2 regions of the Janthinobacterium tructae genome follow, and region 1 is predicted to be linked to the other one. Evidence: predicted binding sites of a transcription regulator. Region 1 holds the regulator's gene; the other holds the start of a gene.

Region 1 (15,224 bases):
CAAGTCTTCAAACACGGCGCGCGACTTCTTGAAGCCGGTGGTGCTGACGTTGGCCAGGTTATTGGCGATCACGTCCATCTGCGTCTGCTGCGCTTCCAGGCCGGTCTTGGCTATCCAAAGGGAACGAATCATGTTTTTTCTCCAATAACAGCGCTTGCCAGCCCTGTAGACTATTTCTATGTGACCATTATGCGACCGGCTCTATCAATTCAAAGCGAGGATCTGGGTGGCTTTCGCCGCGTTATTCTCGGCATTCTTCAACAAGCTCATTTGTGTTTCGAACTGGCGCGCCAGGGCGATCATGCTGACCATCGAGTCGACGGGGCTGACATTGCTGCCTTCCAGCGCGCCCGTCGTCAATTTGACGGCCTGGTCGGCTTGCGCCAGCGTGCCATCCTTCAGGCGGAACAGGCCGTCGTCGCCGCGCACCAGTTGCTGCTCGGGCGGGTTGACCAGCTTGATGCGTCCCAGCACCGTGGACGGGCCCGGCGGCACATCGGTGGAAATCGTGCCCACCGTGCCATCGCTGGCGATCGCCACCGTCACGCCGGGCGGAATGGCCAGCGGTCCCGTGTCGCCCTGCACCATCAGGCCCGATTGTGTCTGCAACATGCCGTTTTCATTGAGTTTGAAGGCGCCGTTGCGCGTATAGGCTTCGGAACCGTCGGCCGACTGCACCGCGATCCAGCCGCCATTTTCCACGGCCACGTCGAGCGCGCGGCCCGTGTGCTGCATGGGTCCTTGCGTAAAATCGGAACCGACCGTCGAATCGACGACAAAGGCGCGCGTCGGCATCATGCCGTCGGCCACCACGGGCACGGCGCGAAACGAGTCGAGCTGGGCACGGAAACCCGTGCTGGTGGCGTTCGCCAGGTTATTCGCCGTGGTCGCCTGCTTGTCCAGGATGTGCTTGGCGCCCGAGCCGGCGGTGTAGATGAGACGGTCCATGTGTTTTCTCCGTGCAAAACGAAAGCCGGGAGCAGTCCGAAAGAACTGCTCCCCTTACTCTTAACGCAGGTTGACGAGTGTTTGCAAGACCGAATCCTGCGTCTTGATGGTCTGCGCATTCGCCTGGTAGGCGCGCTGGGCCGTGATCATGTTGACCAGTTCGGCCGTCAGGTCCACGTTCGACACTTCCACGGCCGAGGCGCGCAAGTCGCCCAAGCCGGCCGAGCTCGGCTCACCCGTCATGGGGCTGCCCGAGGTCGAGCTTTCCGCCCAGGCATTGTTGCCCAGCGGCTCCAGGCCATTCGGATTGGCAAACTTGGTCAACACCACCTGGCCCAGGTCGCGTGTCTTGCCATTGTTGTACTGGCCCTGGATCACGCCATCGGTACCCACGACGAAACGGCTCAGCTGACCGGCCGCATAACCATCGGCCACGGTCCGCTTTTCGCTGGTGGACGAACTGAGCTGAGTGGAATTGGTGAAGTCGACCTTGATCGCCAGGTTCGCGTTCGCGCCCGTGGCGGGGAAGACGGGCAGGTTGACCGTCACCGGCAAGGTTTGCGGCGGCGTCAGGCCCAGCATGGCGGCCTTGTCCAGGCTGCCGACGCTGTTGAACACCAGCGCAGCCGACCTCACGGCGGGCACTTCCGTCACGGCGGCGATATTCTTGTCGATCTGATCTGGCGTCAGGCTGGAATTGATGCCGTTAGGCACGGCGCTGCCATAGGTGGCGCTGATGGCGGCCAGCTGGGCGGGGCTGGCGCCGGCCGCTGCGGCGGCAGTGCGCACGGCGGCGCCGGCCGCATTGCCATAGGCGACGGCGGCGGCCGTGATAGCCGCCGGTACCAGCGGCACGGCCGTGACGGCGGACTGGTAGGCCGCGCGCGCGGCCAGCGAGGCGGCATCGGTCTGCGCCGCGGCAGCCACTTTCGCGCTGGTAATTTCCTTGCCGTCAGTAGCCGAGTAGACATCCCAGCTATTGGTGCCCGTCTTGACATAGAAATTGGACATGGTGTGGGCATTGCCCAGCGAATCGAAAACCGGCACGGGGAATTGCTTGGTCCACGACTTTTGCTCGCCCACGCTGAACGGCACCACGGTCGGCATGGCCGAGTTGGAATCGAGGTTGACCTGGGTATCGACCTTGGTGGTCGCCTGCGGCGCCATGTCGGACGGGTCGATCTGCAGCGGTACGACGGCGCCGGCCAGGATCTTGCCGTTCACATCGGCCGGATAGCCGGTCAGCTGGGCTTTCTGGGCATTGATGATGAAGCCGCTCTTGTCGACCTGGAACTGGCCGTTGCGCGAATACTGGATGGCACCGTTCACGCTGGTGCGGAAGAAACCGCCGCCATTGATGGCGATGTCGAGCGGATTCGACGAGCTTTCCAGGTTACCCTGGTTGAACAGCTGCGCCACTTGCGACACGGCCACGCCGATGCCGGGCTGGTTGCCGCCCACGCCATACAGCGAGTTGGCATAGATGTCGGCAAACTGCGCCTGCGATTGTTTGAAACCCACGGTGGCCGAGTTGGCGATATTGTTGCCGATGACGTCCAGCGATTTGGCGGCGCCATTCAAGCCGCTCAGGCCTTGTTGGAAAGACATTGTGTTCTCCTGGTAGAAATTAGGGGTAGAGGGTCTACGCTACAAACGAGCGGCTTACAAAATCTGTTTCACATCGGCCATGGTGATGCTGCCCACGCCCGGCACGTTCAACTTCACGCCACCGGCGCCCGTCGACACGCTGGCGACCGAACCGAACATCAGCGCCGCTGCATCGGTCAGCTTGGCGCCGCCACGCGTCGCTTCCACCGAAAAGGTATACGCGCCGTCGGCCAGCACGATCGGCTTGCCATCCTTGTCGAGCTCGGCGGTGGAGCCGTTCCAGCCCAGCGGCAAGGTACCCGCGTCCTGCGGGCCCAGGTCGATGGAATGGACTTCCTTGCCCGCGCTGTTGTAGATGATGACCTTGACGCTGTCGGCCGGCGTCGCCAGGTCCACGCCCAGCAGGGCCGCGCTCTTGCTCAGGGTGACGTTCTTGCCTGCCGTCAGCACGCCGTGGCCGATGATATTGGCCGCCTGCATGGATTCGGCCTGCTGGTAGCTGGTTTTCAGCGTTTCCAGCGTGGTATTGAGCTTGTTGACGCCCGTCACCGTGGACAGCTGGGCCAACTGGCTCGTCAGCTGCGCATTGTCCAGCGGGTTCATCGGGTCCTGATTTTGCAGCTGGGTCACCAGCAGGGTCAGGAATTTGTTCGTTTCTTCCTCGACGCTGCCCTTCGCGGCCGTCGTCTTCTTCGGATTCATCGTCGCCATCAGGTCGGTGACGGTGGCGGTGCTGGTATCGATGGTTGCCATAATGATCAGTCAGCCTTATTGGCCGAGCGTAAGGGTTTTCAGGAGCAGCGACTTGGCCGCGTTCATGGTTTCCACATTGGTCTGGTACGAGCGCGAGGCCGACAGCATGTTGACCATCTCGTCGACCGTATTCACGTTGGGCATGGTGACGTAGCCCTTCTCGTCGGCCAGCGGGTTCTTCGGGTCGTAGACCAGCTTCATCGGCGACGGGTCCTCGATCACCTTCTGCACCTTGACGGCCGTGGCGCCGTTGGACATGGGCACGGCCTCGAACACCACCTGCTTGGCGCGGTAGGCTTCGCCGCTGGCGCTGGTGGCGCTGTCGGCATTGGCCAGGTTGCTGGCCACCGTGTTCAGGCGCTGCGCCTGCGCGCTCATGGCCGAACCGGAGACATTGAAGATATTGAACAGCGACATGATTATTGTCCTCCCTGGATGGCCGTCAGCATGCCCTTGATCTGCGAGTTGAGGAACGTCACGGCCGCCTCGTAGCGGATGGCGTTGTCGGCAAAGGCGTTGCGTTCAAGATCCATGTCCACCGTATTGCCGTCGACGGCGCCCTGGGCCGGCGCGCGGTACAGCAGCGGCGTGCCGTCGGCCAGGGTCTCGACCTTGCCGCCCGTGCTGCTCCCTGCGGCAGCGGCCACGCCCTTGCCCGGCAGATGCTGCGGCGCCGTGCCCTTCAGGGCCGGCGGCACGCCATCCTTGCGCGCCATCGCCCCCTTCAGCGCGCTGGCGAAATCGACATCGCGCGCCTTGTAGTTGGGCGTATCGGCATTCGCGATATTCGAGGCGAGCAATTCCTGGCGCGTCGAGCGCAGGCTCAGCGCCGTCTCGTTGAAGCGCATGTAATCGTCGAGTTTCCCTATCATGTCAGGCTCCGGAAAGATCTGCCACTGGCGCCCGAGATGGCGGAAGGATGGCGGTATAGTGATGACAGGAAACATAGTACGGTGCCCACCGGCAAGACCATCGCCGGATCAGACCGTACTTTTACCCCTTAATCGGCGCTTCGATCAGGGCTGCGCGCACTATCATGGCAGTATTCCAGAGGCCTATCACCATGAAAACACCGCTTGCACTCCTTCTCGCTCTTGCCGCCCTGCCACTGCTGGCGCAGGCGCAAAACGCCGGCCGGCAGACCCCGGAAGGGCTGCGCAACAGCGTGGAACAATTCCTGCAAGTACAAAGCAACGGCTTGCCAGGCAAGGTGACGGTCACCGTCGGCGCCGTCGATCCGCGCCTGAACCTGGCCGCCTGCCCCGCACCGCAAGCGTTCATGGCGCCAGGCGCGCGCGCCTGGGGCAAGACTACCGTGGGCGTGCGCTGCACGGCGCCCTCCAACTGGACCATCTATTTGCAAGCCAACGTGGCCGTCGTGGGCGATTACGTAGCCAGCGCCGTGCCGCTGGCACAAGGGCAAGCCATCGACGCCAGCCAGCTGGTGACGATGCAGGGCGACCTGGCGGCATTGCCCGCAGGCATCGCCACCGACATGGCCCAGGTAGTGGGCGCCAGCACGAATATTTCATTGCCACCAGGCACGCCGATGCGCCTCGACACCCTGCGCCGCAAGCCGGTGGTCATGCAAGGCCAGCTGGTGCGTGTCGTTTCCAGTGGCAACGGCTTCCAGGTGGCATCAGAAGGGCGCGCCATCGGCAGCGCCGGCGATGGCCAGACGGTGCAGGTACGCACGCAGAGCGGCCAGCAGATCAGCGGCGTGGCGCGCGCGGGTGGCATGGTGGAGGTCGCCTTTTAAGCGAATAGATAGCGATATTGTAGTCTGGCGCACTAAAGTTCCTGGATATGATGCCGATAAGATGTCATATCCCGGAGTTTTTTGACTTCGACCAGACGAGGATCACGCTGTGAAAATTACCGATAACACCATTAAAAGCAATCCCGGCCTGCCGGTGGCGCCCGCGAATACCTCCGGCGCCCGGAATGCCGAGAAAGCCCAGGCAACACCGACGACGTCGGACAATGTACGCCTGTCGCCACAAGGACAGGCATTAGCGGCCAGTGCAACTGCCGGCAGCGGCGCCGTGTTCGACACGAAAAAAGTCGAACGCATCAAGCTGGCGATCGCCGACGGCCAGTTCCAGGTCAACTCTGAAAAAGTGGCGGACGGTCTCCTCGACACAGTCAAGGACTTGCTGCACTCACGAAATAGATAGGTTCCCTCATGCAATCAGTGACTCCGTTTTCCAGCCTGCGCGACGAGCAACAGCTCATGACCACATTGCTGGCATTGATGAAAGAAGAACAGCGGCATCTGGTTGCGGCTGACATCGATGCAATCACGGAGCTCACGGTGCGCAAGACGGCACTCGTCGGACAATTGAGCCAGCTGGCGGCGCAACGCCACCAGGCGCTGGCGGCAGCCGGTTTCACGGCCGCCGAAGCGGGCATGGAAGACTGGCTGGTCGGCGCCAGCGAAGCCGAAGCGGCGTCCCTGTGGAAAGCCCTGCTCGACACCACGCGCGAAGCGAAAGAACAGAACCGGCTCAACAGCCTGCTGGTCAACAAGCACATGCTGCACACGCAAGGCGCCCTGAACGCCATGCGCCCCACGGCCCAGAGCGGCAATTTCTACGGCCCCAGCGGCCAACCGATGACCAATACGGCCAGCCGGCGCGTCGTCATCGGCTAAGTTTTTAATCGACGCTCACTACGCCAAAGCCGGAAACAGCAGCGACAAGCACAGCAATAAACCATTGCTGCACGCATGTGCCGTGGCGGCCGCCACATACGCGGGCGCCAGGCCCATGCTGCGCGCCGTCAGGTAGCTGGCTGCGAACGTGCATCCGCCAATAAAAGTGATGATAGCGTGTAAGATCCCGGCGCCGTTCACGACATGAAGCAGGGAAAAAAGTGCCGCGCTGGCCAGCAGGCTGACCGCAGCGCGCACCTTGTAACGACGTAATATCTCCAGCGGCAGCCACTGCCCGATGACCGTTTCGAACAACGGTGCCCATACAACGACAAAGCAGAACACCGTCGCAGTGCTGGCGCCCCTCAGCGCTGCGGCAGCAGATCCGCCCAATTGCTGCGGGGTGAACAGGGCCACGGCAGCCAGCGCCAATGGTACGAAGGTGAGAAAGTTAATGGCGCCCACGGCCACCCCCAACAACAAGGCGCCCCGCATGGGGCGCTTGGCCATGCTCGCCCGCAGCGCAGCCAGGTTGACAGCCAGTCGTGGCACCGGCAAGTTCGCCGCTTTCAACATCCGGATATTGCTCCTCATGGCGCATCCTGCCCACACGGGCAAGTCTACGGCCATCATAGCCCGGCGAAGCCATGTGAAACTACGTCAATTGTTGCAGCATACAGCTCAGCGCGCTTCAACCCTGCGCGGGACGCCCCGTGTGCTGGCGAAATTTCGCCGCGATGGCTTGCCCCTTCGCTGCGGCGGCGGCCTGCTGCGCCGGGGTCAGCTCATCCTGCAGCCAGTGCCAGTATTCATCCTGATACGGATTGGTGACGCCGGGCGCCAGGATGTCGTCGTAGACGAGGCGCAGGGCCAGCAGGTAGCCATACGCTTGCGGCGCATCTTTCTGCACCACCTCGCCATCGCGCAGGTAGGCCATCATCAGGGTAGCCACGCTGGAGAGTTCCGCCTCGTCCGCCTGCGCCGTCAGCTGGGCGATGGCTTGCCGCTTCCATGCCTGCACCAGCGGATCGTCGGGACGGTTGCGCAGCGCGCTGCGGTCGCCGAACGGTCCTTCCGACAGGAACAGGGTGGCGGCGCCCGGCACGCCCGCCTCGGCGGCAGTGGCCAGGTAGCCCAGTCGATCCTCGCGCTGGCGCTGCGTCAGCCCCGCGCACAGCTGCTGCTGGCCGCCTTTTTCCGCCGCCGTCATCTCGCGTCCCAGCTCGAATTCCAGCCCCGGCAAGCGGTTTTCGCGCTGGAAGACGATGCAGTCGTCGAGCAGCTTGTAGGCCGCATACGCATCTTCCGCCCTGCCGCTGGCGGCCAGGCGTTCGAGCCGCTGCGCCAGGGAAACGGCAACGGGCGCTTCAGCCGCAGGGAAGGAAGCATCGATATGCAAATACGATTCCAGGCTGCGCCCCGCTGGTGCACTGGCGGCAGCGATAGCCACAGATTCCGGCGCGCCGCCGTCGGGTGCGGGCCAGTACGCCAGCGCCAGCGCTGCCGCGATGGCAGCGGCGATGGCGATACTGGTGAATTTGACGTTCATGGTGAGGATGCGCGTGGATGGGAAATGCACGTTACCACAGGCGCACGGCAGCGGGCCGCACGCCTCCGCACGCTCAGCCGCCGGCTTTTTTCGCCTGGTGCCCCAGCTTGGCCAGCGCGGCCACGATGGTGTCCACATGGTCGCCCTGCACTTCGATCACGCCATCCTTGACGGTGCCGCCCGAGCCGCATTGCGTGCGCAACTGCTTGCCCAGCAGGGCCAGCGCGATGGCGTCCAGCGGCAAGCCCTTGACCACGCTGACGCACTTGCCGCCACGGCCCTTGGTCTGGCGCGACACGCGCACCACGCCATCGCCGGCCGGCGCCACCTTGGCTTGCGCCTTGCACGCGCATTGCGCCAGCGGCTGGCGGCAGGCGGGACACATGCGGCCCGTTTCGGTGGAATACACTAGACCGCCCAGGGAACTGCTTTTCATGATGGAGAGATAAAAAGGGAGAAGGCCGCGATTGTACCAAGCGCCAGGGTTCAGTTGGCGGGAGCCGGAGCAGGTGCGACGGGCGGCGTCGGCACTTCCGTCACCGTCTCGGGGATACCCGACAAAATCGTCACGGCGACCCTGCGGTTGCGCGCGCGCCCTTCCGGCGTTTCGTTCGGCGCCACGGGGATGTTGTCGGCGTGGCCCACGGCCGTCAGGCGCGAGGCTTGCACGCCGCTCGCGATGAACAGGCGCACCACGGCGCTGGCGCGCGCGGCCGACAATTCCCAGTTCGAGGCAAAGGTCGAATTGCTGATCGGCTGCACATCCGTATGCCCTTCCACCTGCACGTCGTGCGTGTCATCCTTGAGCAGCACGGCCACGGCGCGCAAGGCCTGGTCCGACTCCATCGTCAGCCCTGCGGCGCCCGGGTCGAACAGCACGCTGGCATTGATTTCCACGCTCACGCCGCGGCTCGTCTGCGTCACCCGCACCTTGCCTTCCTTGACCAGCGGCGCCAGGGTCGATGTCAGGTCCTGCGCCAGGCGCGTCATGTGTTCGCGCTCGCGGCGGATGGCTTCCGTGCGGCGTTTCAGGGCGGGGTTCGGCAAGGGAATGGCTTGCGGCGCTTCCATGATGATGGGCGGCGCGCCCTTTTCCAGGCTGAAGGCCTGGCCGATGGCATTCTGGAAGACGCGGTATTTACCTTCGTTGACTTGCGAAATCGCATACATGACGACGAAAAAGGCGAACAGCAAGGTGATGAAGTCGGCGTACGAGATCAGCCAGCGGTCCTGGTTGTCCGGTTCCTCGTCATACTTCCTGCGCGCGCGCCGCATCATGCTCAATGCTCGTGCAGCAGGCTGGCCACGCGCTCTTCGATGATGCGCGTGTGGTCGCCCGTGGCGATGTCGTACAGCACGGCGGCAGTGATTTCATACTGCAGCACGCGGCGCGAGACGATGGCCTTGAGCTTGTTCGCCACCGGCAGGAACAGCAGATTGGCCAGGCCGACGCCATAAATCGTCGAGACAAACGCCACGGCAATGCCGCTGCCCAGCTTACTCGGGTCGGTGAGGTTTTCCATGACGTGGATCAGGCCCAGCACGGCGCCCAGGATGCCGATGGTGGGCGAATAGCCGGCCGCCGATTCCCACACCTTGACAGCCTGGCGTTCGGCCATTTCGTAGGCGGAGATTTCCACGTCGAGCAGCTGGCGCAGCTTGTCGGGCGCGATGCCGTCGACGATCATGCGCAAGCCCTTGGCATTGAAGCGGTCGGCCGTGTTTTCCATCAGGCGTTCGAGCGCCAGCGGGCCGTCGCGGCGCGCCGTCAAGCTCCATTGCCCGATGTCGCGCGCCAGCGCGGCACGCGTGTCGGCTGGCGGCAGGAAGACCCAGCGCAGCATTTCCAGGCCGCGCACGAAGGTGCGCAGCCGCGTTTGCAGCAGCACGGCGCCGAAGGTACCAATGACCACGATGGCAAAGGCGGCCGGCTGCAGCAGGGAGGCCATCTTGCCGCCTTCCAGTGCCTGGCCGACCAAGAGGCCCGCCAGCGCCAGCGCCAGCCCGATTACGCTGGACCAGTCCACGCCAGCTCCCTCAAGGTTGCGCGCAGGCGCGCGACGGCCTGGGTATGCAGCTGCGAGACGCGCGATTCGGATACGCCCATCACCGCGCCGATCTCCTTCAGGTTCAGCTCTTCTTCGTAGTACAGGCCCATGAGCATTTTCTCGCGTGGCGGCAGCGCGTCGATGGCATCGATCACGGATTGCCGGAAATCAGTATCGAGCAGGGACCGCAAGGGGTCGCTGTCCTCGTCCACGCAATGGCGGTCGAGAAAGCTGTCATTGCCGTCCGGGTCATGAAAGTCTTCGTAGTACAGCAACTGGTGGCCGCCGCCGTCGCCCAGCATTTCCTGGTAATCGACGAGCGACATTTTCAGCAATTTTGCTACTTCCGACTCCGTCGGCGGGTGTCCCAGGCGCTGCTGCAAGATGCTCATCGCCTCTTCGATCTTGCGCATGTTCTGGCGCATGCTGCGCGGCAGCCAGTCGCTGGTGCGCAATTCGTCGAGCATGGCGCCGCGGATACGCAGCACGGCATACGTCTCGAACTGCGCGCCATGCGTCTCTTCATAGCGGCTGATGGCGTCGAGCAGGCCGATCATGCCGGCCTGGATCAGGTCATCGACCTCGACCGAAGGCGGCAATTTCGCCTTCATATGGTGCGCCAGACGCTTCACCAGCGGAATGTGCTCCGTCAGCAAATAGTCCTTGTTCGATTTCCCTTTGACCGTGTACATAGGCTGCTTATTGTTTTAACTGCTATCGTGTGCTGATGATGGATTCAGACGCTGAACTGGTGCGGGCTCCCCGTCTGGTACAAGGTGCCACCGAGCACCGGCGCCGCCGAACGGGCCAGCCGCTCGGCCAGTCCGCGAAACGCCACCGAGGCTCCCGCCAGCGGAAAGGCATCGACCACGCTGCGGCCCAGACGCGCCGCGCGGTGCAGATACTCATCGGCAGGCACCGATCCCATCGAGGTCAGTTTCACGGCCAGGTAGCGGCTCGCCGCCTGCGCCATATTATCGTATACCACTTTTGCCTCGGATTCGGAAGCGCCGGTGACCAGAATGCCGAACGGACGGCGTCCCAGCTCCTGGCTCAGGCGCTTGATCAGGCAGTACGCGGCCTTGATTGAGGTGGCGCTGGTCGACACTTGCACCACGATGTCGGACGAGGCCATCAGCGGCACGGGGAAGCAATCGCCCTCGTCGGCCATGATGCCGTCGACGAGCACGATGCCGCTCTGGCGCGCCAGCACCTCGAAGGTCTTGCCCAGGCGGCGCAGTTCTTCCGCACCCGCATAGTCCATGCTGTCCATCAGATGGTTGCGCGCGCCCAGGCTGGCCACGCCGAAGCCTTGCGGCACCTGGTGGATGACCTGGTTCAGGGCGCACTGCTGGCGCGCCACGTCGCGCAGGCTGGCGCCGTGCGCCAGTCCCAGGCGCGCGGCGACGCCATCGCTGCCGCCGCTGGCGTCGAGCAGCAGCACGTCATTGCCGCCGTAGACCAGCGAGGCACCCAGGTTGACCAGCATGGCGCCCTTGTCGTCCTGCGGCGTGGCCGATAAAAATGTCATCACGCGCGGCTGCGGGCCAGCCAGCATGCGGCGCAAGCCTTCGGCCTGGTCGAAATCGAAATTAGCCAAGACGCACCCCGCGCGCTTCATTGTTGCGGGCGGCCGCCTGCGCCATCAGGAGCGGCAGTTCGGCATCGGAAAACTGCGTCGCCGCCGCATCGCGCTTGAGCTTGAAGGCGCGGTCGATCAGGTAGCCGCGGTCGGCCAGGTACAGGTCTTCCGGCACGCGCTGGCCGTTCGACACATAAAACAGGTTGAGTTTCTGGCGAATCACCACGTCGAGCACATTGCCGATCGAGGCCGCTTCATCGAGCTTGGTCATGATGCAGCCGGCCAGGCCGCTGCCCTGGTAGGCGCGCACCACTTCGTTCAAGGTTTCCTGCGTCGCCGTGGAGTTCAGGCACAGCAAACGTTTCACGTCGGCGCCGGCGCCCGACAGCATGGCCACCTGCTCCGTGACCATCTGGTCGCGCTGGCTCACGCCCACCGTATCGATCAGTACCGTGTGCTTGTTCTTCAATTCTTTCAAGGCGATGCGCAAGTCCGCTTCATCCTTCACCGAATGCACCATCACGCCGAGGATCTTGCCGTAGATGCGCAGCTGTTCGTGCGCGCCGATACGATAGGCGTCCGTGGTGATCAGGGCCAGCTTTTCCGGGCCGTGGCGCATCACGCAGCGGGCCGCCAGCTTGGCCGTGCTGGTGGTCTTGCCGACACCGGTCGGGCCGACCAGCGCAAACACGCCGCCCTGCTCCAGCATGGCGTCTTCATTGGCGACGGTATTCAGGTTACGGCTGAGGACGGTCTTGATCCAGCGCATGCTTTGCGCACCATCGAGGCCGGCGGGCAGCTTGTCGATCAGATAGCGCGCCAGGCTGGCCGAGAAACCGGCGGCCAGCATTTCGCGCAGCACCACGGCTTTTTGCGGCTCGCGCTGCTGCGTCGAGCCCCACGAGATTTCCGCCAGCTGGGTTTCCATCATGCCGCGCATGGCGCGGATTTCATTCATCATGCCGCTCATCTCGGCGGCGGCGTTCTCTTTGACGTGCGCCAGCGCGCTGGCCATCATCTGCTGCATGCGGGCCATGTCCACTGGCTCGCCGGCTGCCTGGCGCGGTGCGGCAGGACGTGGCGCAGCCGGGCGCTGGGCCGGGGCGGCCGGACGCTGCGGCGTGGCGAACTGGGTCTGCAACTGGGGACGGGGCTGGGACATTTCGGACGCGGCCGGCGGCGACGCCAGCGAAGCGGCATCGTCATTGGCCAGCGCGAGGATTTCCACCACGCCATCGGCCTGGCGGTTCGACAGGATCACGGCATCGGGACCGAGCGCTTCGCGCACCTTGCGCAGCGCATCGCGCGACGAGGCGCCCGTAAATTTCTTCACATTCATGACCGGCCTCCCAAGGCGGGGGGGGCGCAATATTGGCTGAACTGTGTGACCATCGTCGACTCCTGTTGCTTGGGTGCTGTCTTCCACATGGACACAGATCACCCGGACAGTTTCCATTATTAGCGATGCTTGGAGGAAATGATCGAAGGAACAGGACGGGAAAGTACCCGTTATTCAATTTGCCAACAGGAAATTGATGAAAAAATAAGCAAAAGAGGTGGCAACCCGTCGCTTCGCGATCGGAGCGCGCCCCATTGGGACGCACTCCCCCATCGGGTTCGACCCCGGCCCTTCGCTTAGGGTTTGCGGTCTGAACAATGCCGACTATTGCGCGCCCACCAGGCTGGTGACGCGGATGGTCTTGGTTTCCGGCACTTCCGCATGCGACAGCACCTTCAGTTGCGGCAAGGCGCGGCGCAGGAAACGCGACAGCAGGGCGCGCAGCGGCGCCGGCACCAGCAGCACCGGCGTCAGGCCCAGCGCCTCCTGCTGCTGCGCGGCCAGGCCTGCCTGGTGCGCGATGGTATCGGCCAGGCCCGGCTCGATGCCGGCGCCGTCGCCGCCGTTGCCCATCGCTTGCATCAGCAGGCGCTCCAGGCGGCTGTCGAGGGTCATCACGGACAATTCGGCAGCACCGGGGAACAGTTGCTGCACGATGGCGCGGCCCAGGGATACACGCACCAGCGCCGTCAGCTCGTTCGGGTCTTGCGTATTGACTGTATGCTCAGCCAGGGTTTCGATGATAGTGCGCATGTCGCGGATGTGCACGCCTTCGGCCAGCAGGTTCTGCAGCACTTTTTGCAGGGTCGACAGCGACAGCATCTTCGGCACCAGGTCTTCCACCAGGCGCGGCGCATCCTTGCCCAGGTGATCGAGCAGCGACTGCACTTCCGCGCGGCCCAGCAGTTCGGAAGCGTGCGAGGTGATCAGGTGGTTCAAGTGCGTGGCCACTACGGTGCCCGCATCGACCACCGTGTAGCCCATCGATTGCGCCTGGTCGCGCAAGCTGGCGTCGATCCAGGTGGCAGGCAAGCCGAACGCGGGATCGCTGGTGGCCACGCCCGGCAAGGCGCCGCTGGCCATGCCGGGATTAATCGCCAGGAACTGCCCGTTGAACGCTTCGCCCACGCCCACTTCCACGCCCTTGAGGGTGATGCGGTAGGCGGAGGGTTTGAGCTCCAGGTTGTCGCGGATATGCACGGGCGGCGCCAGGAAACCCACTTCCTGGGCAAATTTCTTGCGGATGCCCTTAATGCGTTTGAGCAATTCGCCGCCCTGCGTCTTGTCGACCAGGGGGATCAAACGATAACCCACTTCCAGGCCCAGGGTATCGACGGGCATGATGTCTTGCCAGCTGGCTTCTTCCTGCTCGGGCGCCACGGTCGCTGGCGGCACGTCGGCCGGTTTCTCTGCCGCCTCTTTTTCCTGCGTGCGCTTCTTGCTGATCAAATAGGCGGAACCGGCCAGCAGCGAGGCCAGCAGGATGAAGACCATGTTCGGCATGCCCGGAATCAGGCCCATGCCGCCGATGATGCCGGCGGTGATATACAGTACTTGCGGTTTCGCAAACAATTGACCGACCAGCTGGGTGCCGATGTCCTGGTCGCTGGCCACGCGCGAGACGACGATACCGGCCGCCGTGGAAATGATCAGCGAAGGAATCTGCGCCACCAGGCCGTCACCGATGGCCAGCAGGGTGTAGTTCTTGAGTGCATCGGCAAAGCCCATGTCGTGCTGCAACAGGCCCACCAGCAAGCCGCCGACGATATTGATGACGGTGACCATGATGCCGGCGATGGCGTCGCCGCGCACGTATTTGCTGGCACCGTCCATGGCGCCATAGAATTCCGCTTCCTGCGCCACTTCCGTGCGGCGGCGGCGCGCTTCGTCCTCGCCGATCAGGCCGGCGTTCAGATCGGCATCGATGGCCATCTGTTTACCAGGCATGGCGTCCAGCGCGAAGCGGGCACCCACTTCGGCGATACGGCCCGCACCCTTGGTCACCACGGTAAAGTTGATGATGGTCAAGATGATAAACACCACGATACCGACCGTGTAGTTGCCTCCGATCAGGAAGTGGCCGAACGCCTCGATCACTTTACCGGCCGCGTCGGCGCCCGTATGGCCTTCCGTCAGCACCACGCGCGTGGACGCCACGTTCAGCGACAGGCGCAGCATGGTCGACACCAGCAAAATGGTCGGGAAGGCCATGAAGTCGAGCGGCTTGACCGTGTACAGCGCCGTCAGCAGCACGATGATGGACAGCGCGATATTGAAACTGAAGAAAATGTCGAGGATGAAGGCTGGCAGCGGCAGCACCATCATCGCCAGCAGCATGATGATGATGATAGGCGCGGCGATGCCCTTGCTGGCGTTGCTGCTCATTCCGCTGAGCCAGGCTGGCAATCTCAGGCCGTTCATGGTGTACTTCCTTTATTCTTGTCTGCCGCGTCTGCTGCGGCCTTGATCTGCGATGCGGGGTCGAGCGGATCGAGCTCGGGCGGCACGTCGAGTTTCTTCGGCTTGTCGGGACGCTGGCCATGGCCGCTGCCGTAGCTGCGCAGCTGGAACACGTAGGCCAGCACTTCGGCCACGGCGCCATACAGCGCCTCGGGGATCTCGTCGCCGATGTCCGTGTGCTGATACAGCGCACGCGCCAGGGCCGGCGCTTCGAGGATGGCGACCTTGTGTTCGCCGGCCAGTTCACGGATCTTCGCCGCCACCTCGTCGATGCCCTTGGCCAC
Region 2 (15,224 bases), 2.6 Mb from region 1:
GTCCGCGTGCAACACTTCGCCTACGCTGCCGGTGCCGATGGCAACGATGACGCCCGGCTGGCCCGCGTGTGCGCCCAGCAGGGTGGTCAGGGCATCCGATTCGAGTGCCACCAAGGCATAGCCGGGATTGTGTTCGATAAAGCTGGCGGCCCACTGCTTGTTGTGTACGCCGGCCAGGCCCAGGCCGATGGCCATGCGCTGCAGCGACGGTTGTTCCAGGCCGGCGGCGCGGAAGGCCAGGGTGACGGCATGTGCCACGGACGTCCAGGCGCGTTCGATGCCCAGTCCCAGGCCGGATGGGCCGCTTTGTCCCTGCGCCAGTTCCTGGCCATCGAGGCGCGCCAGGCGTACGCGGGTGCCGCTGCCCCCGCCGTCGACGCCGATTATGTATTCGATCATGTTGTGCAGTCCCGCATATGGTTGATTGCGCCTGTCTCGTTTTTTATTTCTCGGGCGGCGAAAAAGCTGAAGGCACTATATTGTCGCCTCGATGGCTTGTCAACAGGTATTTAAGTGGTATTAGCAAATGCCTTGTGCGATGCCGTGCCGTGCCCGAGTTGGAGATTGCAAGTATTTGTTAATAAAGGGATTTTTGTGTTTTGAGAATGGTATTGAAATTGGCCTTGTTTAATGCCAATTTTTTCAGACTGGTCTATGTCTGGTGTTGCGCTATTGCTTGTATGCATGCTTGGCAAGGGACGCCATGAAGAGTAAAGTCCGCCTTTTACATCTGAGTTGGAAGAGCATGATGAACGACAAGGCAGCAAAGAGCGAGTACTGGGATGACTGGCAGCAAGAGGCGCTGGCCGCCGGCGTGTCGGCGCCGCTGGCCAAGCTGGGCATGGAAATGATGCGCACGCACCGCAAGAACCGCTGGCCGAAGGATTTCCTGGGCCGCGAAAGCGATGGCCCGGTCATGCTCGAAATGTGCCTGGAAGATGAAGCGGAAACGGAATTGTTCTTTATCGAGAACCTGCATCCCTACGATGCGGAGTTGATCGAAAAGACGCGCCGCCGCCTGTGCCTGCACTGATAGTGCGCTGATGCCTGACTGGAACGGCCGCCTTGCGCGGCCGTTTTCACATCAGGTGCTGAATTTTTCGCTGCTGGCGCGCACGCGCATGCGCAGGCTCAGCAGTACGATGGCGACCAGCAGCAGCGAATGCGTGCTCGGTTCATGCGGCGCGAGCGCACGCTGGCTGGCGTCGGGTAACTGGAAACTGGCCAGGCGTACGGCCAGAGGAGCGTGCGTCGCCTGGTAGGCGGCCAGCGGAATCGGTGTCGGCTTGTCTGCCGCATGCGTGTTGCCAGCGGCCCAGAGCGACAGGGCCGCGCACAGCAAGATCATCTTTCTCATCATGTTCTGTATTTCTGCCGAGGGCTGTAATTCGTTACACATGGTCCCGCCGTATGCCGGCCTATGCTCTGTCCCCAGTTTGTATGCTTTCAGGCGCTGGTCATGCCGCACCGGAATAATATCTTTTTATAAATTGCGTGTATTAAAACATAATAAAATGGAAATGCAAACATCTTTTTGCAAATAATAAGCGCATGCGCGGCATGTGCTTGCCAGACGGGATCTATTGCATGGGGGAAATTGCGTGGCATTTTTATGGGGGAGTGTCATAATGGCCCAGGCATTTTCGCCCAAGCATGGAGTAGATGATGAGCAAGGCACAGGACAGCAAGAAAGAAGCCAAGAAGGAACCGGCCAAGAGCATGAAGGAAAAGAAGGAAGCCAAGAAGGTCAAGAAAGAAGAGCGCAAGCGCTGATCATGCGCGTGCGCCGTGCATTGATGCACCCCTGGCGTGCGCCGGCCCTGCTGGCGGCGTTCGCCCTGCTGGCCTGCGGCGTCCCCGTGTCCGGCGTGCTGGCGCAGCAAAAGGCAGCGCCGTCCACGTTCGGGCAAGTGGTGGGCAATGCCGTGCTGTGCATCGACCAGATCGATAACAAGGCCTTCTATGCCTATTTGCTGACGGCTTTCGGCCCCGCCTACAAGCATGAAGGCGGCGCCTACTGGTTCCGCACGGACGCCACCTTGTGGGGTGCGCCCGTTACCGACGTGATCGTCAGTGACGACACCAGCCCCCTCGTCTTCATGGGCGTGGTGGCGGACGCGACGCCGGAAAAGCTGGAACCGGCCATCCGCAGCGCCTCGGGCCTGCGTTTCAATAAACTCGACAATTCCGCCTTTCCTGTCCGTGGTTCCGTGCCTGGCAGTAAAATCGTCTACTTCCGCAGCAAGGCGAAAGTGTATTGCGCCAAATACAAGCCGTTGCCGCCCGCCCGCACCCGCTGAGGGGTTCGGCTTGCCGCCGCGCATTTTGATCGTTTCATCCGCAGGGTCTTCATGTACACGCATTATTTCCAGCTCAAGCAATCGCCGTTCTCGATCGCCCCCGATCCGCGCTACCTGTTCATGAGCGAACGCCACCGCGAAGCGCTGGCGCACTTGCTGTATGGCGTGGGCAGCGGCGGCGGCTTCGTGCTGCTGACGGGAGAAATCGGCGCCGGCAAGACCACCGTGTGCCGCTGCTTCATGGAGCAGATTCCGGAAAATTGCCAGCTCGCCTATATCTTCAATCCGAAACTGTCCGTCGAGGAATTGCTGCTGTCGATCTGCGAGGAATTCCGCATCGCCGTGGCGCCCGGCGTGGCCAGCGTGAAAGGCTATGTCGACGCCATCAATGCGCACTTGCTGGCCAGCCATGCGCAGGGCAAGAATAATGTGCTGATCATTGATGAAGCGCAAAACCTGTCCGCCGCCGTGCTGGAGCAGCTGCGTTTGCTGACGAACCTGGAAACGAGCGAGCGCAAACTGCTGCAGATCATCCTCATCGGCCAGCCGGAATTGCGCGCCATGCTGGCCCGGCCCGAGCTGGAGCAGCTGGCGCAGCGCGTGATTGCCCGCTATCACCTGGGCTCGCTGACGGCCGAGGAAACGGCCAGCTATGTCCGCCACCGCCTGGCCGTGGCGGGCAGCACGGCGCAGACACCGTTCGCGCCGCGCCTGATGGCGCAGATCCATGCCTTGAGCAAGGGAGTGCCGCGCCGCATCAACCTGCTGTGCGACCGCGCGCTGCTGGGCGCCTACGTGGAAAACCAGGCGCAGGTGACGCGCCAGATATTGCGCCGTGCCGCCGAGGAAGTGTTTGCCGAAGAGGGCAAGCCGGCTGCCGGACGGGGCCTGCGCTGGCCGCACGTGGCCGGTGGCGTGCTGGCCGGTGCCGTGGTCACGGCTGCGCTGGCATGGCATTTCATGCCGCGCGCTGGCATGCCCGTACCGGCGGTCACTGCACCGGCACCGGCCTTGGCCGCATCCGTGCCGGCGGCGTCTGCAGTGGTGGCCGTGCCTGCGCCCGTCAGCGTGCCGGACCGCAACGCCGTGCTGCGCCAGCTGGCCGCCCTGTGGGGCGAGCAGTTGCCGGCCGGCGACGCTTGCCAGGCGGGCGCCCGCGCCGGCCTGCGCTGCCTGCATAGCCGGGGCGGCATCGCCGAACTGCGCGTGCTCGATACTCCCGCCATGCTGACCTTGCGCGATGGGCAAGGGGCGGAACAGCTGGCGCTGCTGACGCGCTTGCAGGGCGAGACGGCCACCTTGATGCTCGATGGCAAACCACAAAGCCTGTCGCTGGCCCAGCTGGCGCAGCGCAGCGATGGCAGCTTTACCACCTTCTGGCGTGCCCCGCGCAGCTGGCGCGACGAAGTGCCGCTGGGTGCCCGCGGCGCCGACGTGGACTGGCTGGCGCAGCGCCTGGCGCAACAGCGGAGCTTGCCGGTGCCGGCAGCCAACCTGCCGCTCGATGCCGAGATGCAAGGCCAGCTGCGCGCTTTCCAGCAGAGCCAGAACTTGCGGGCCGATGGCCTGGCAGGTCCGAAAACGTACATACGCCTGAGGCAACTGGGTGATAACGCGGAGCCGCGCCTGAGCAGCGCGGCTCCTGCCGTGGCAGCATCCGCTGCGACGGCGATGGTGGCGGGGAAATAAGATGTCCTACATACTTGAAGCATTGAAAAAATCGCAGGCCGAGCGCCAGCTGGGCGAGTTGCCCTCGATTCACGCACCGCAAGTGCAGCTGCATGATGGCGCAGCGTCCGCTTCTGCGCGGCGCACGCCCGTGTGGCTGGCGCTGGGCGGCGTCGCCGTGGCCGTGGCTGCCGCACTGCTGCTGTGGCAGCCTTGGCAGGCGGACGCGGCGGCACCTGCGGCCGCTGCTGTCGTCCCAGCCGTGCTGGCCCAGGCCGTGCCCGCGCCCTTGCCCGTGGCTGCCCCGCCAGCGGCGGTCGCACCCGCGCCTGTGGCGGCCTTCGTGCCGCCAGCGGCCACCGCCGCGCCCGTGCACCATGCCAGGCCCGTGGCGGAGCCGAAGCAGGAGACGCCCGGCCAGGCCGTGTCGCCGCCCGTTGCGGCACCGGCGCCTGCAGTGCCGCCCACGCCCGCCGCCGAGGAAAGTGTCCCCGGCATGCGCGACCTGCCTGAGCCGATACAGCGGCAAATCCCCGCCATTGCCATCGGCGGCTATATCTATTCGAAGAATCCGGCCGACCGCCTGTTGCTGATCGACAAGGTGCTGCGCCACGAAGGCGAAGAGCTGGCACCGGGCCTGGTGCTGGAAAAGTTGCAGCCGAAGGCGGCCATCTTCAGTTTCAAGGGCTACCGCTACCGCGTGCCGTATTGACTTGTTGCGCATCAAGGCCGGGCCGCCATAGCTGAACCAACCTGGCCTGGCCTGGTCGAACCAGGGTCGCTGCGCCCCTGTGCGCGGCCGGGGAGTTCCCATGATTGCTGCCGCCAATGAGGGTGTGCTTGATACGGATGCGCCGGAAAACCTGGCGCGCATCGAGCATATCGTCGTGCTGATGATGGAAAACCGCTCGTTCGACCACATGCTGGGCTACCTGAGCCTGGAAAGTGGGCGCGCCGACATCGATGGCTTGCAGTCCAGTCATGCCAACCTGCACGCGGGCGTGACGTATCCTGTGCACCATTTGCAGCGCACGGCCTTCGGCCCGCAGCAAGACCCGTCGCATACGGGCCTGTCGGTGGCGCAGCAATTGCAAAACAATAACGGCGGCTTCGTCGACGACTATGCGCAAACGCATCCGGGCGACCCCGACATCGATCTGGTGATGGGTTACTATAATGCGGCCGACTTGCCCATGTATGATTTCCTGGCGCAACAGTTCTGCGTCTGCGACCGCTGCTACAGTTCCGTGCCGGGCGCCACCTGGCCCAACCGCCTGTATGCGATCAGCGGCAAGGCGGCCGGCAGCCGCGACAGCAAGCGCGTGCCCCTGTATGCGAACAAGTCCTTCGTGCGCCACCTGGACCGGGCCCAGCTTAGCTGGAAATTTTATTCCGCCTGGAAACCCTGGAGCCTGGCCTTCAGCGACGACCATTACCGCTCGTCCGAGTGGTATGAGCCCTTCGGCTCCAGCGCGCGCCGCTATGGTTTCATCGGCGATGCGCTGGCGGGCACCTTGCCGTCTGTCAGCTGGATCGATCCGCATTTTTTTGAGAATGACGACCACCCACCGGCCGATATCCGCGCCGGCCAGGCGCTGGTAGCGCAGGTTTACCAGGCCCTGTCGCGCGGTCCCGCCTGGTCGCGCACCTTGCTGATCCTCAGTTATGACGAGCACGGCGGATTTTTCGACCATGTGCCGCCGCCCGCCGCCGCCGACGACGACCCCGCGTTTCGCCAGTACGGCGTGCGCGTGCCCATGCTGCTGGTGTCGCCGCTGATCGCGCCGGGCAGCGTCAGCCACGAGGTATACGATCACACGTCGATCATCAAAACCATCTTGCAGCGATTTTGCCGCGGCGCCGATGGCGGCTTGCCTCAGATGGGCGCGCGCGTGGCGGCCGCCAGCGGCCTGGGTGCCGTGCTGGCCCTGGCGCAGCCGCGCGCGGCACCCGCCGTGCCCTTTGCCGTGCTGGCGCAGCGGGCCGCATGGGAAGCGGATGTGCGGGCGCATGACTTCGCCCCGCTGGCGCAGGCTGAAGGCTTGGTCGCCGCCGTTACTGCCGTGCCCGTGCAATCTGATGCCGAAGCGGGCGTAATCGCTGCGCATCGGCAATTGGCGCGCTGGGCCAGGAATGCGCAGATAGCGCCCGGGCCGGCGGGCCGGCGCCGGCGGCAGGGTGGCAAAGTCGCAGGCGCTTGAGCTGGACAATGAGCTGGACAATGAGTTGGACAATGAGCTGGACAATGAGTTGGACAATGAGCCGGGCAATGCATGGCGCCAGCGCCGGGCGTTGGCGCCGGTGGGGCTGCGTATAATCACTGCTTCTCAATCAAGGAGTGATCATGCACGATGCGATGCCCGCCCACCCGGTACTGGGTGTGATCGGCCGTTCCGGTAGCGGCAAGACGACCCTGCTGGAATTTGTGGTGAAGGAACTGGCGGCGCGCGGCTTGCGTGTCAACCTGGTCAAGCACAGCCACCATGACCTGGCGCTGGAACCGCCGCAAAAAGACAGCGCCCGGTTGCGCCTGGCTGGGGCGGCGGAAGTGCTGGTGGCGTCGCCATATCGCTTTGCCATCGTGCATGAGTTGCGCGGCGCGCCCGAGCCGAGCCTGGCGCAGCAATTGGCCCGCATGGGGCCGGCGGATCTGACCCTGGTCGAAGGTTTCAAGACGGACCCCATCCCCAAGCTGGAAGTATTCCGCCCGGAAGTGGGGCAGGCGCCCCTGTATCCGCACGACCCGCATGTGATCGCCGTCGCCTCCGACAGCCCGGCGCCGGCCGACCTGCGTGAGGGCGTGCAATGGCTGGACTTGAATGCGCGCGAGCACGTACTGGCCTGGTTGCTGCTGCAGTTGGAAAATAAGCTGGAAAAATAAGCTAAAGGTTTGCCGGCGCCATCCGTTAATACTGGTAGAACCTCATTGGAGAAATGTATGGACGTCGGAAGCATTGCTCAACTGTCAACCACGATGGCGGAGACCGGCACGCGGCAAGCCGTCGGTTTGACTGTCCTGAAAAAAGCCCAGGATATCCAAAGCTCGACTGCTACTGCCTTGCTGGCAGCGTTGCCACCGGTACAGTCGGCGCCGAGTCTGCCGGCTCACCTCGGTAACCGCATCAACACGACAGCCTGAGCGCAGGTCTGTAGCGCCCGTCTGGCGCTTTGCCGTGCCCATGCCCACACCACCGTCCTCGACGGTGGAGAGTGGGCGTTTTTGTCAGTGTTTTCGCTTTTTTTCCTGCTCCTGTCAAGTTGATTAATTGACCATGGTTCGCCATGGCACGGCCGATTCAGTAAAATGACGTCCATCACCTCGCGTTGCCCATAGTGCAGCCCGGGGCGTGCCATTACTTTGACCCATGCAAGAGGACTCCCCATGAACAAACGTCAAGCTCTCATCGCCGCCGCCCTTGCGGGCCTCTGTGCCGGCACCACCGTCAACGCGACCGCACACGATGGTCCCGCTCCTGGCGACAAGGAAAAATGCTACGGCGTCGCCAAGGCAGGGCAGAACGATTGCGCCTCGTCCGATGGCGCGCATTCCTGCGCGGGCCAGGCCGAGGCGGACAACTTGCCCACGGAATGGGCGTATGTTGCCAAGGGCACGTGCGAACAGGCGGGCGGCTCCGTCAAGCCCATCAAGGCCGGCAAGGCCGCCAAACCGGCCACGCAGCCGTAAGCTCTCGCCGCTTGCCCATGCCGCAGCCACTTCGAGCGCGTGCCGGCGTCGGCCTGCGCGCCGCGCACTACCGCGACTTCATGGCGCGCCGGCCCGCCGTGGGCTGGCTGGAAGTGCATACCGAAAATTATCTGCAGCCATCTGGCTGGGATAGTCATGTGTTGCAGACGCTGCGCCAGGATTACCCGATCAGCCTGCATGGCGTGGGCCTTGGCCTGGGCTCCGTGCGCGGCTTTTCCGAGCCCCATTTGCAGCGCGTGCGCGCCGTGGTGGAGCGCATCGAGCCGGCCCTCGTGTCGGAACACCTGTGCTGGGGCGCCGTGGCGCAGCAGCAACTCAATGATCTGTTGCCGCTGGCCTTGAATGGCGCCGCCCTCGACTTGTTGTGCGCAAGGGTGGGCCGCGTGCAGGATGTGCTGAAAAGGCCGATCTTGCTGGAGAATGTCTCCACTTACCTGCGTTTTGCCGACGATGCCATGAGCGAGGCGCAATTCCTGGCGGAACTGGCCCGCCGCAGCGGCTGCGGGCTGCTGCTCGATATCAACAACTTGTATGTGAACCAGTGCAACCACGGCGAAGACACCCTGCTTGCCATGCAAAGCATCGCGCCGGGCAGCGTGGGCGAGCTGCACCTGGGCGGCCATCTGCTGACGCCGCACGCCGTGATCGACCACCATGGCGCCGCCGTGGCCGAGCCCGTCTGGGACTTGTATGCGGCCGCCTTGCTGCGCTTTGGCGCCATTCCCACCCTGGTCGAATGGGATACGGATTTGCCGCCGCTCGATATCCTGCTGGGCGAAGCGGACAAGGCGCAAGCGATGCTGGCGCGCCATGCGCCGCAAGCGCCATGGCAGGGCGCGCTGCTGGCGGCGGCGCCACCGCCCGCGTCGTGCGATGCGCTGGCGGTCGGCCAGCAAGCATTTGCCACGGCCTTGCTCGATACTGCGGCGACGTTGCCATCGTTCGCGGGAGAGGCGGTGCCGCAGCGTTTCTCTTTGTATCGCGGCAATTTGAGCACCACCTGGCGCCGTACCCTGGGCCACGCCTATCCCGTCGTGCTGGCGCTGGTTGGCGCGGATTTTTTTGGCGGCCTGGCGCGCGCGTACGGCCGCCAGTATCCGTCAGATAGCGCCGATTTGACGCAGTTTGGTGCCCGTTTCGCCGATTTTCTGAGCAGTTTTCCGCCTGCGGCCGAGTTGCCCTATCTGCCGGACATGGCGCGCCTGGAATGGGCCGTGCACCTGGCCCATTACGCTGCCGATGCGCAAGCGCTGGCGCCAGAGGCGCTGGCCGCCCTGCATCCCGATCAGCTCGAAGTGCGCCGTTTTACCTTGCATCCCGCTTGCGCCTTGCTGGCATCGAACTGGCAAGTGGCGGCCCTGTGGCATGCGCATCAGGATGGCGAAGAGCAGGGGATGTTTCCGCACGATATGCAGGTGGCCAGCTGGACATTGGTATGTAGGTCGCGCTGGAAGGCGCAGGTGCTGCAAGTGGATGCGGCCGCGCATGCGGCCTTGCTGGCGTTGCGGCAGGGACAAACGTTTGGCGCCGCGCTCGATGCGGCGTTCGAGCGGGATCCGGCATTCGACCTGGCCGCCCGCCTGCGCCAGTGGCTGGCGCATGCGGTGCTGGCGGCGTGACACTTTATTCGAAGGCCCGCAGCAGGCGCGCTTCGCCCGTCTGATCGCGGTACAGGGCATTCGCGGCCAGGGTGGCGTCCATCATGCGCGCGACTTGCTCTTCTTCAAAGCGGGCCAGCTCGGCGGTGGCCCCGACGAGGGCCAGTTCCAGCCTGGCGCGTGCGCTCTGATACAGGCTGCTGGTGTATTTGTCTGTGTTACGCAGCAATTCTTCCGCGTTTTCTATTACCTGGCGCAAGTCGCCGATCAGGCGTTCCTGGCTGCGCGTACCGTGTTCGGGATGGTCCATGGCGCTTCCCTTCCGCAATCGATATTTATCTGACAATAACGACGTGTCGCAGCTTGACTTGGGCAGCCGGGCTGGCAGCGGTGCTGGCTGGACGCATGGGGCTGCTTTCGCCCCCCATGCCGGAGTCAGACGGGAGCGACGACCGTGATACGGATATCGCCCACGCTGACGACCTGGCCGGCGCGGATCTTGGCGGTCTTGCGCAATTCCTTCTTGCCATCGACCTTCACCACGCCGCTATCGACCATGACCTTGCCTGCGCCACCGCTGTCGCACAAGCCGACCAGCTTCAGCAGCTGGTTCAGCTCGACGAACTCGGATGTTAAATCAAAGCTTACTTTTTGCATTGTATCCCTTATTGCAATGATGTGTTTTCAACACTTGATGACGACCTCAACTAATCCATAGTTTACCTGAAGCCGCCAGCAATGCAGGGTGTAAGTCAGCTTTTGTTGGGCTGCGTCATCTCCAGTGGCACGATCCATGCACTGAATTGCTCTTCCGTCACATAGCCCAGGGCCAGTGCCGCTTGCTTCAGGGTCGTGCCTTCATGCTGGGCCTGCTTGGCGATTTGCGCCGCCTTGTCGTAGCCGATGTGTGGCGCCAGCGCCGTGACCAGCATCAGGGAGCGCTCCATCAGCTCGGCGATGCGACCACGGTTCGGCGCGATGCCGTGCGCGCAATGCGCGTCGAAGCTGCGCATGCCGTCGCCCAGCAGGCGCGCGCTTTGCAGGAAGTTGTGCGCAATCAAGGGTTTGAAGACGTTCAGCTCGAAATTACCCGAGGCGCCACCCACCGTGATGGCGACGTCGTTGCCGAACACCTGGCAGCACAGCATGGTCAGTGCTTCGCACTGGGTGGGATTGACCTTGCCCGGCATGATGGAACTGCCTGGCTCGTTTTCGGGGATGGTGATTTCACCGAGGCCGGAACGGGGGCCGGACGCCATCCAGCGCACGTCGTTGGCGATTTTCATCAGCGCCGTGGCCAGGGTTTTCAGCGCGCCATGGGCGGCCACCAGGGCATCATGGGCGGCCAGGGCGGCAAACTTGTTGCTGGCCGTCTCGAACGGCTGGCCCGTCAGGCGTGCCAGTTCCGCCGCAATGCGACCGGCAAATTCCACGTGGGCATTCAAGCCCGTGCCCACGGCCGTGCCGCCGGCGGCCAGCTGCAGCAGCGGCGGCAGCGATGCCGTGATGATGTGCTCGGCAAAGTCCAGCTGCGCCACATAGCCGGAAAATTCCTGGCCCAGGGTCAAGGGCGTGGCATCCTGCAAATGCGTGCGGCCGATCTTGACGATATCGGCAAACTCCGTGGCTTTCGCGTCGAGCGTGGCGCGCAGCTGGCGCAGCGGCGGCAGGACCGTGTTGGCGACGGCAAGTGCGGCCGCCACATGGATGGCGGTGGGAAAGATGTCGTTCGAGGACTGGCCCAGGTTGACGTCGTCGTTCGGGTGCAGCAGGCGCGCTTCTCCTCGCAAGCCGCCGATCAGCTCGGAACCGCGGTTGGCCAGCACTTCATTCATGTTCATATTGCTTTGCGTGCCGGAGCCCGTCTGCCAGACGGCCAGCGGGAATTCTGCGTCATGCTTGCCAGCCAGCACTTCGTCGGCCGCTTGCGTGATGGCGATGGCCTTCTTGCCATCCAATAGGCCCAGCTCCAGGTTGACGTGGGCGGCCGCGCGCTTGACGGTGGCCAGGGCGGCGATCAGTTCAGGCGGCATCTTTTCCGTGGAGATATGGAAGTGCTCAAGCGAGCGCTGCGTTTGCGCTCCCCAAAGCCGGTCGGCGGGTACGTCGATCGGGCCGAAACTGTCGCGTTCGATTCTGCTACTCATGGCATCCCTTTCATCGATGGAGGTGGATCGAGTGTACTCCAGACGTCAAAAAGACACAGGATGATGCTGTATTGCATCATTTTTCCCTTGGTCCATCTATATTTTTGCGATTTCCTGCCGTTAAAGACAGACGAGTTTCCCTTCCTATCTTGTTATCAAAGCGATCAGTCCATGCAAAGCAGCATTGTTACCCGTTGGTCCCTGATCGCGTGCGCCGCCGCCAGCCTGGCCTTGCCGCCCGTGATGGCGGCCGAACTGGGCGAGATGGCGGTGCTGTCACATGTAGGGCAGCCCTTGCTGGCCGAGATCGAACTGACGGCCCTTACTCCAGAAGAGGCCGGCGGCGTGGCCGTGCGCCTGGCCTCGCCCGATGTGTACCGGGGCGGCGGCATCGGCATGGACCCGGCCTTGCAAACTTTGATGATCAGCCCGCTGGAACGCGGTGGGCGGCAGTATGTGCGCGTGACTACCCGGCAAGCGATTCAGGCGGGTCATGTACATTTGTATTTGTTATTGGGTAATGGTAGCGGCGCCGTCGTGCGTCTGGGTACGCTGTGGCTGACGCCGGCACCGCCCGCCGCCGTCGCTGCCGGTGCGCCAGTCAGGCCCGTCATTCCGGCGCCCGTGACCGTGCCTTTGCCGCTGCCGCGCACTGCGTCCGGCACGCCGCCGCCCGATGCCGCCGCGCTGGCAGCGCGCGCGCGGGCCGAGGGACTGGTGCGTCCGGCGCGCGTGTTCGTGCCGCCGCTTGCCGTGCCTACGCCGGCGGCTCCCGCGCTGCGTCCGCCGCCGCTGCGCCGTGTCAGGGCGCCCGTCGCCGCTTGCGCGCCCCAGGTGGATGCTGGGCAGGCGCAAGCGTGCGTGGCGCTGGATGAGAAAAATGCGGCCCTGAATGACAAGCTCGGTGAATTGGAAGGCAAGATCGGCGCCTTGCAAAAGGCGCTGGCTCAGCCCGTCACCGCCGCCGCTGTGCCGGCTGCCGCGCCGGTCGAGGCGCAGGCGCCGCATGTCAAGCCCAAGCCCCTGCACGCGGCGCCGGCAACCGACAAGGAAAAGAAAACGGGCGGCAACGGCTTGCTGTGGCTCGGTATCGGCACCCTGGCCTTCGTGCTGTTGACGGCGCTCATCGTGTATGTCGTGCGCAAGCGCAGGCAGGTGGCGGGGCCGGGCGCGCCGTCGAAATACTGGGTCCTGCTGCGCAAGCCGTTCGGCCGCAAGAAAGAGGTGCCGGTACTGACGGAGGCGGTGGAGGAGGAAGCGGCCGAGGCGGAAACGGAGCCGTTCTCGCGTTAATGCTGCTGCAAGGCCGCGCTAAAAATTTGATATAAAAAAAGATATTTAAAAAAGATAGAAAGTGCCTGTGTACGGTGTTGCCTATTTTTCAAAGATGGTGATATGATTAACTCAGTGGACTTGCTCTACGACAAAACAGCCCCAGCCTGTCGCAGTCACCAACGATAGTGTGGCGCGGCAAACAGGTGTAGCGTTGCATAAACGCCTGGGACTGGAAGCGGTTTGCGATGCCGACGATGTGCTCGCGAACGCCGGATGCAACCGGCAGCGAGGCGACGCCAGGAGATACCTGGGGTTCGCCTTCCAAATTCCCCCTCCTTGCTTTTTGAGTGTCGCAGATGGCGCGCTCCCTGGCACGGCGGCAGACGTAAAAAAAGCACCCTCGGGTGCTTTTATCGTTTCTGGCGTGGCAAGCTTGCTTATTTACATGCGGGCGCGCGATCCTGGCATGATGTTCGACAGCTGCGTCATCCACGGTTCCGTGATGGCGCGGATTTCGCGGTCATTGGCCAGGATTTGCTTGAGCAAGTCGATCTTGCGCAGGCGCGAGGCGCCGGCCTGGGCAGGCATGCTGCCCGTCAAGGTCGCGCTGGCTGCGCTGGCGCACTGGTTTTCCAGGGTATCCAAGCCATCCCAGTCGCTCGAACGTGCGGCCACGACCATTTTGTTGGTCATTCCTGCAATATTTTCATACATCGAGAGAACGTCGTTGGAGGTCATGAGCACACCCGTAACTAGTGAATGGATTACCGCTTGTCCAGATTAGCGGCAGGTTCAGCGGGAACTTGAGGGTGTTTTTGAAAAAAAAGTGAAAATAATCTGAATGGTTTTGCCTGGCCGCCGGAATCGCCCGCAAAACCCGCATGGATGCTGGGGAGACGATTCCGGCCGCGACCGGTTTATTTGACGAGTTCTTCCAGTCCCGCACTCAGTTCGGCAGGCGGCGGCATCCTGTCCACCAGCACGGACGGCGGTAAACCGAGCGCTTCAGCCACTTCATTCGGGTAGCAGGCGATGATTTCTTCATTGCTCAAGGCATTTTCCTCGATGCGCGCGCGCCAGGAAGCCAGGTGCACGATGGCGGCCAGCCGGTTCAGGGGCGTCTTGGCCAGCGGATCGGGAAAGGCGGCGATGGCCTCGGCAAAGGTGGCAGGGAACTTCCAGCGGCGCGTCAGTTCGGCGCCCACTTGCGCATAGTCATAGCCCAGCGACACCCGTTCCGCATCAAGCCGGCGCGCATCGAGCGGCGGCGCGATCTTGTCGAGCTGCATGGCTTGCTCGGGCATGGCGGCATGGATCACCAGTTGTCCGATCGCATGCATCATGCCGACGGTGAACGCCAGGTCCTGGTTGTCGCCCGTCTGTCTGGCGATCCAGCGGGCCGACACGGCGCTGTGCAGGCTGTAGCGCCAGAACTGCGGCAGATTCAGGCCGGGCACGGTCTTGTAGCCGCTGACCAGGCCCGAGCTGATGACGAGGGTGCGCACGGTCACAAAACCGAGCATCAGCACGGCGTCTTCCACCGTGCCGACGCTGCGCGAGACGTGGTAATAGGCCGAGTTGGCCAGCCGCAGCAGCTTGGCGCTCAGCACCGGGTCCGCTCCCAGCTGGCGCGCGATGTCTTCGGTGGCAATGGCGGGGTTGTCGAAACTGCGCACCAGTTCATTGACGATCTTCGGGGCGGCAGGCAGGGCGTGGGGTTGCTGGAACAGCGCTTCCAGTTGCATGGCAATCTCCTTTGGCGTACACGCGGCACGGGGTCGTTCAACTATAAGCTGATTTTTTGTCCGCATGAAAAAAAGTTTGGGGATGGTTGTCGGGCCCAAAAAAGGTATGATTTCAGGCTATGATTTTGGCTATTTTCATCGAAAGGATCGCCATGCACGGTTTGCGTTTTTCCTGGCCCCGCACGCCAGTCCAGGCTGCCATCGTCATCGCCCTGGCCGGCGTCTCGCTGGCCGGTTTTCCGGCTCAGGCGCACGGCCAGGCCGCCGGCGCCACTGCCGCTGTCCCCGTCAAAGTCTTGCCTGGCGACGACTTCTATGACTACGTGAATGGCGACTGGCTGCGCAGCACGGAGATTCCCGCCGACCGCAGCAGCTGGGGCTCGTTCGCCATCCTTGCCAACGCGACCAACGAGCGCATCATCGGCCTCGTCGAAGGCCTGGCGGCGGCGCCACAGACGGATGCCTCCGCGCGCCAGGTCAGCGATTTTTACCGTTCCTGGATGGATGAAGCGGCTATCGAAGCGAAAGGCTGGGCGCCGATCAAGCCCTTGTTGACAAAGATCAATGGCATACGCGACCAGGCAGGGCTGGCCCGTGCGCTGGGCGAGAGCTTGCGCGCCGATGTCGATCCGCTCAACGCCACCAATTTTCATACGGAAAACCTGTTTGGCCTGTGGGTGGCGCAAGACTTGAACGACACCACGCGCAATGTGGCTTACCTGCTGCAGGGCGGACTGGGCTTGCCCGACCGCGCCTTTTACCAGGGCGACAGCGCGCGCATGCAG

The links. Region 1 encodes FliA, which starts transcription of late flagellar genes. Its sites were predicted from a motif close to CTAAAGTTTNNNNNNNNNNNGCCGNTA; they were not measured.
Region 2: a site for FliA is predicted at 13,476-13,502, ahead of FJQ89_RS24355 (flagellar protein FliT). Genes of this name have one in related genera too.

What each region holds. Positions count from the first base shown of each region.
Region 1 is NZ_CP041185.1:2,908,341-2,923,564, forward strand. It holds gene flgG (flagellar basal-body rod protein FlgG) at 1-132, opposite strand, end outside; gene FJQ89_RS12640 (flagellar basal body rod protein FlgF) at 205-948, opposite strand; gene FJQ89_RS12645 (flagellar hook protein FlgE) at 1,009-2,556, opposite strand; gene FJQ89_RS12650 (flagellar hook assembly protein FlgD) at 2,611-3,309, opposite strand; gene flgC (flagellar basal body rod protein FlgC) at 3,325-3,726, opposite strand; gene flgB (flagellar basal body rod protein FlgB) at 3,729-4,181, opposite strand; gene flgA (flagellar basal body P-ring formation chaperone FlgA) at 4,373-5,068, shown strand; gene flgM (flagellar biosynthesis anti-sigma factor FlgM) at 5,178-5,486, shown strand; gene FJQ89_RS12675 (flagella synthesis protein FlgN) at 5,495-5,962, shown strand; gene FJQ89_RS12680 (CPBP family glutamic-type intramembrane protease) at 5,981-6,556, opposite strand; gene FJQ89_RS12685 (hypothetical protein) at 6,654-7,511, opposite strand; gene FJQ89_RS12690 (translation initiation factor Sui1) at 7,585-7,947, opposite strand; gene motD (flagellar motor protein MotD) at 7,998-8,786, opposite strand; gene FJQ89_RS12700 (flagellar motor protein) at 8,792-9,538, opposite strand; gene FJQ89_RS12705 (RNA polymerase sigma factor FliA) at 9,520-10,251, opposite strand; gene FJQ89_RS12710 (MinD/ParA family ATP-binding protein) at 10,296-11,159, opposite strand; gene flhF (flagellar biosynthesis GTPase FlhF) at 11,152-12,480, opposite strand; gene flhA (flagellar biosynthesis protein FlhA) at 12,805-14,901, opposite strand; gene flhB (flagellar biosynthesis protein FlhB) at 14,898-15,224, opposite strand, start outside.
Region 2 is NZ_CP041185.1:5,530,271-5,545,494, forward strand. It holds gene FJQ89_RS24280 (glucosamine kinase nucleotide-binding domain-containing protein) at 1-399, opposite strand, end outside; gene FJQ89_RS24285 (hypothetical protein) at 746-1,033, shown strand; gene FJQ89_RS24290 (hypothetical protein) at 1,085-1,360, opposite strand; gene FJQ89_RS24295 (hypothetical protein) at 1,776-2,300, shown strand; gene FJQ89_RS24300 (ExeA family protein) at 2,352-3,989, shown strand; gene FJQ89_RS24305 (general secretion pathway protein GspB) at 3,991-4,680, shown strand; gene FJQ89_RS24310 (alkaline phosphatase family protein) at 4,781-6,169, shown strand; gene mobB (molybdopterin-guanine dinucleotide biosynthesis protein B) at 6,313-6,849, shown strand; gene FJQ89_RS24320 (YjfB family protein) at 6,907-7,107, shown strand; gene FJQ89_RS24325 (BufA1 family periplasmic bufferin-type metallophore) at 7,351-7,653, shown strand; gene bufB (MNIO family bufferin maturase) at 7,671-9,293, shown strand; gene FJQ89_RS24335 (hypothetical protein) at 9,298-9,582, opposite strand; gene FJQ89_RS24340 (RNA-binding S4 domain-containing protein) at 9,708-9,929, opposite strand; gene fumC (class II fumarate hydratase) at 10,025-11,419, opposite strand; gene FJQ89_RS24350 (type IV pilus assembly protein FimV) at 11,591-12,712, shown strand; gene FJQ89_RS24355 (flagellar protein FliT) at 13,136-13,387, opposite strand; gene FJQ89_RS24360 (HDOD domain-containing protein) at 13,612-14,439, opposite strand; gene FJQ89_RS24365 (M13 family metallopeptidase) at 14,592-15,224, shown strand, end outside.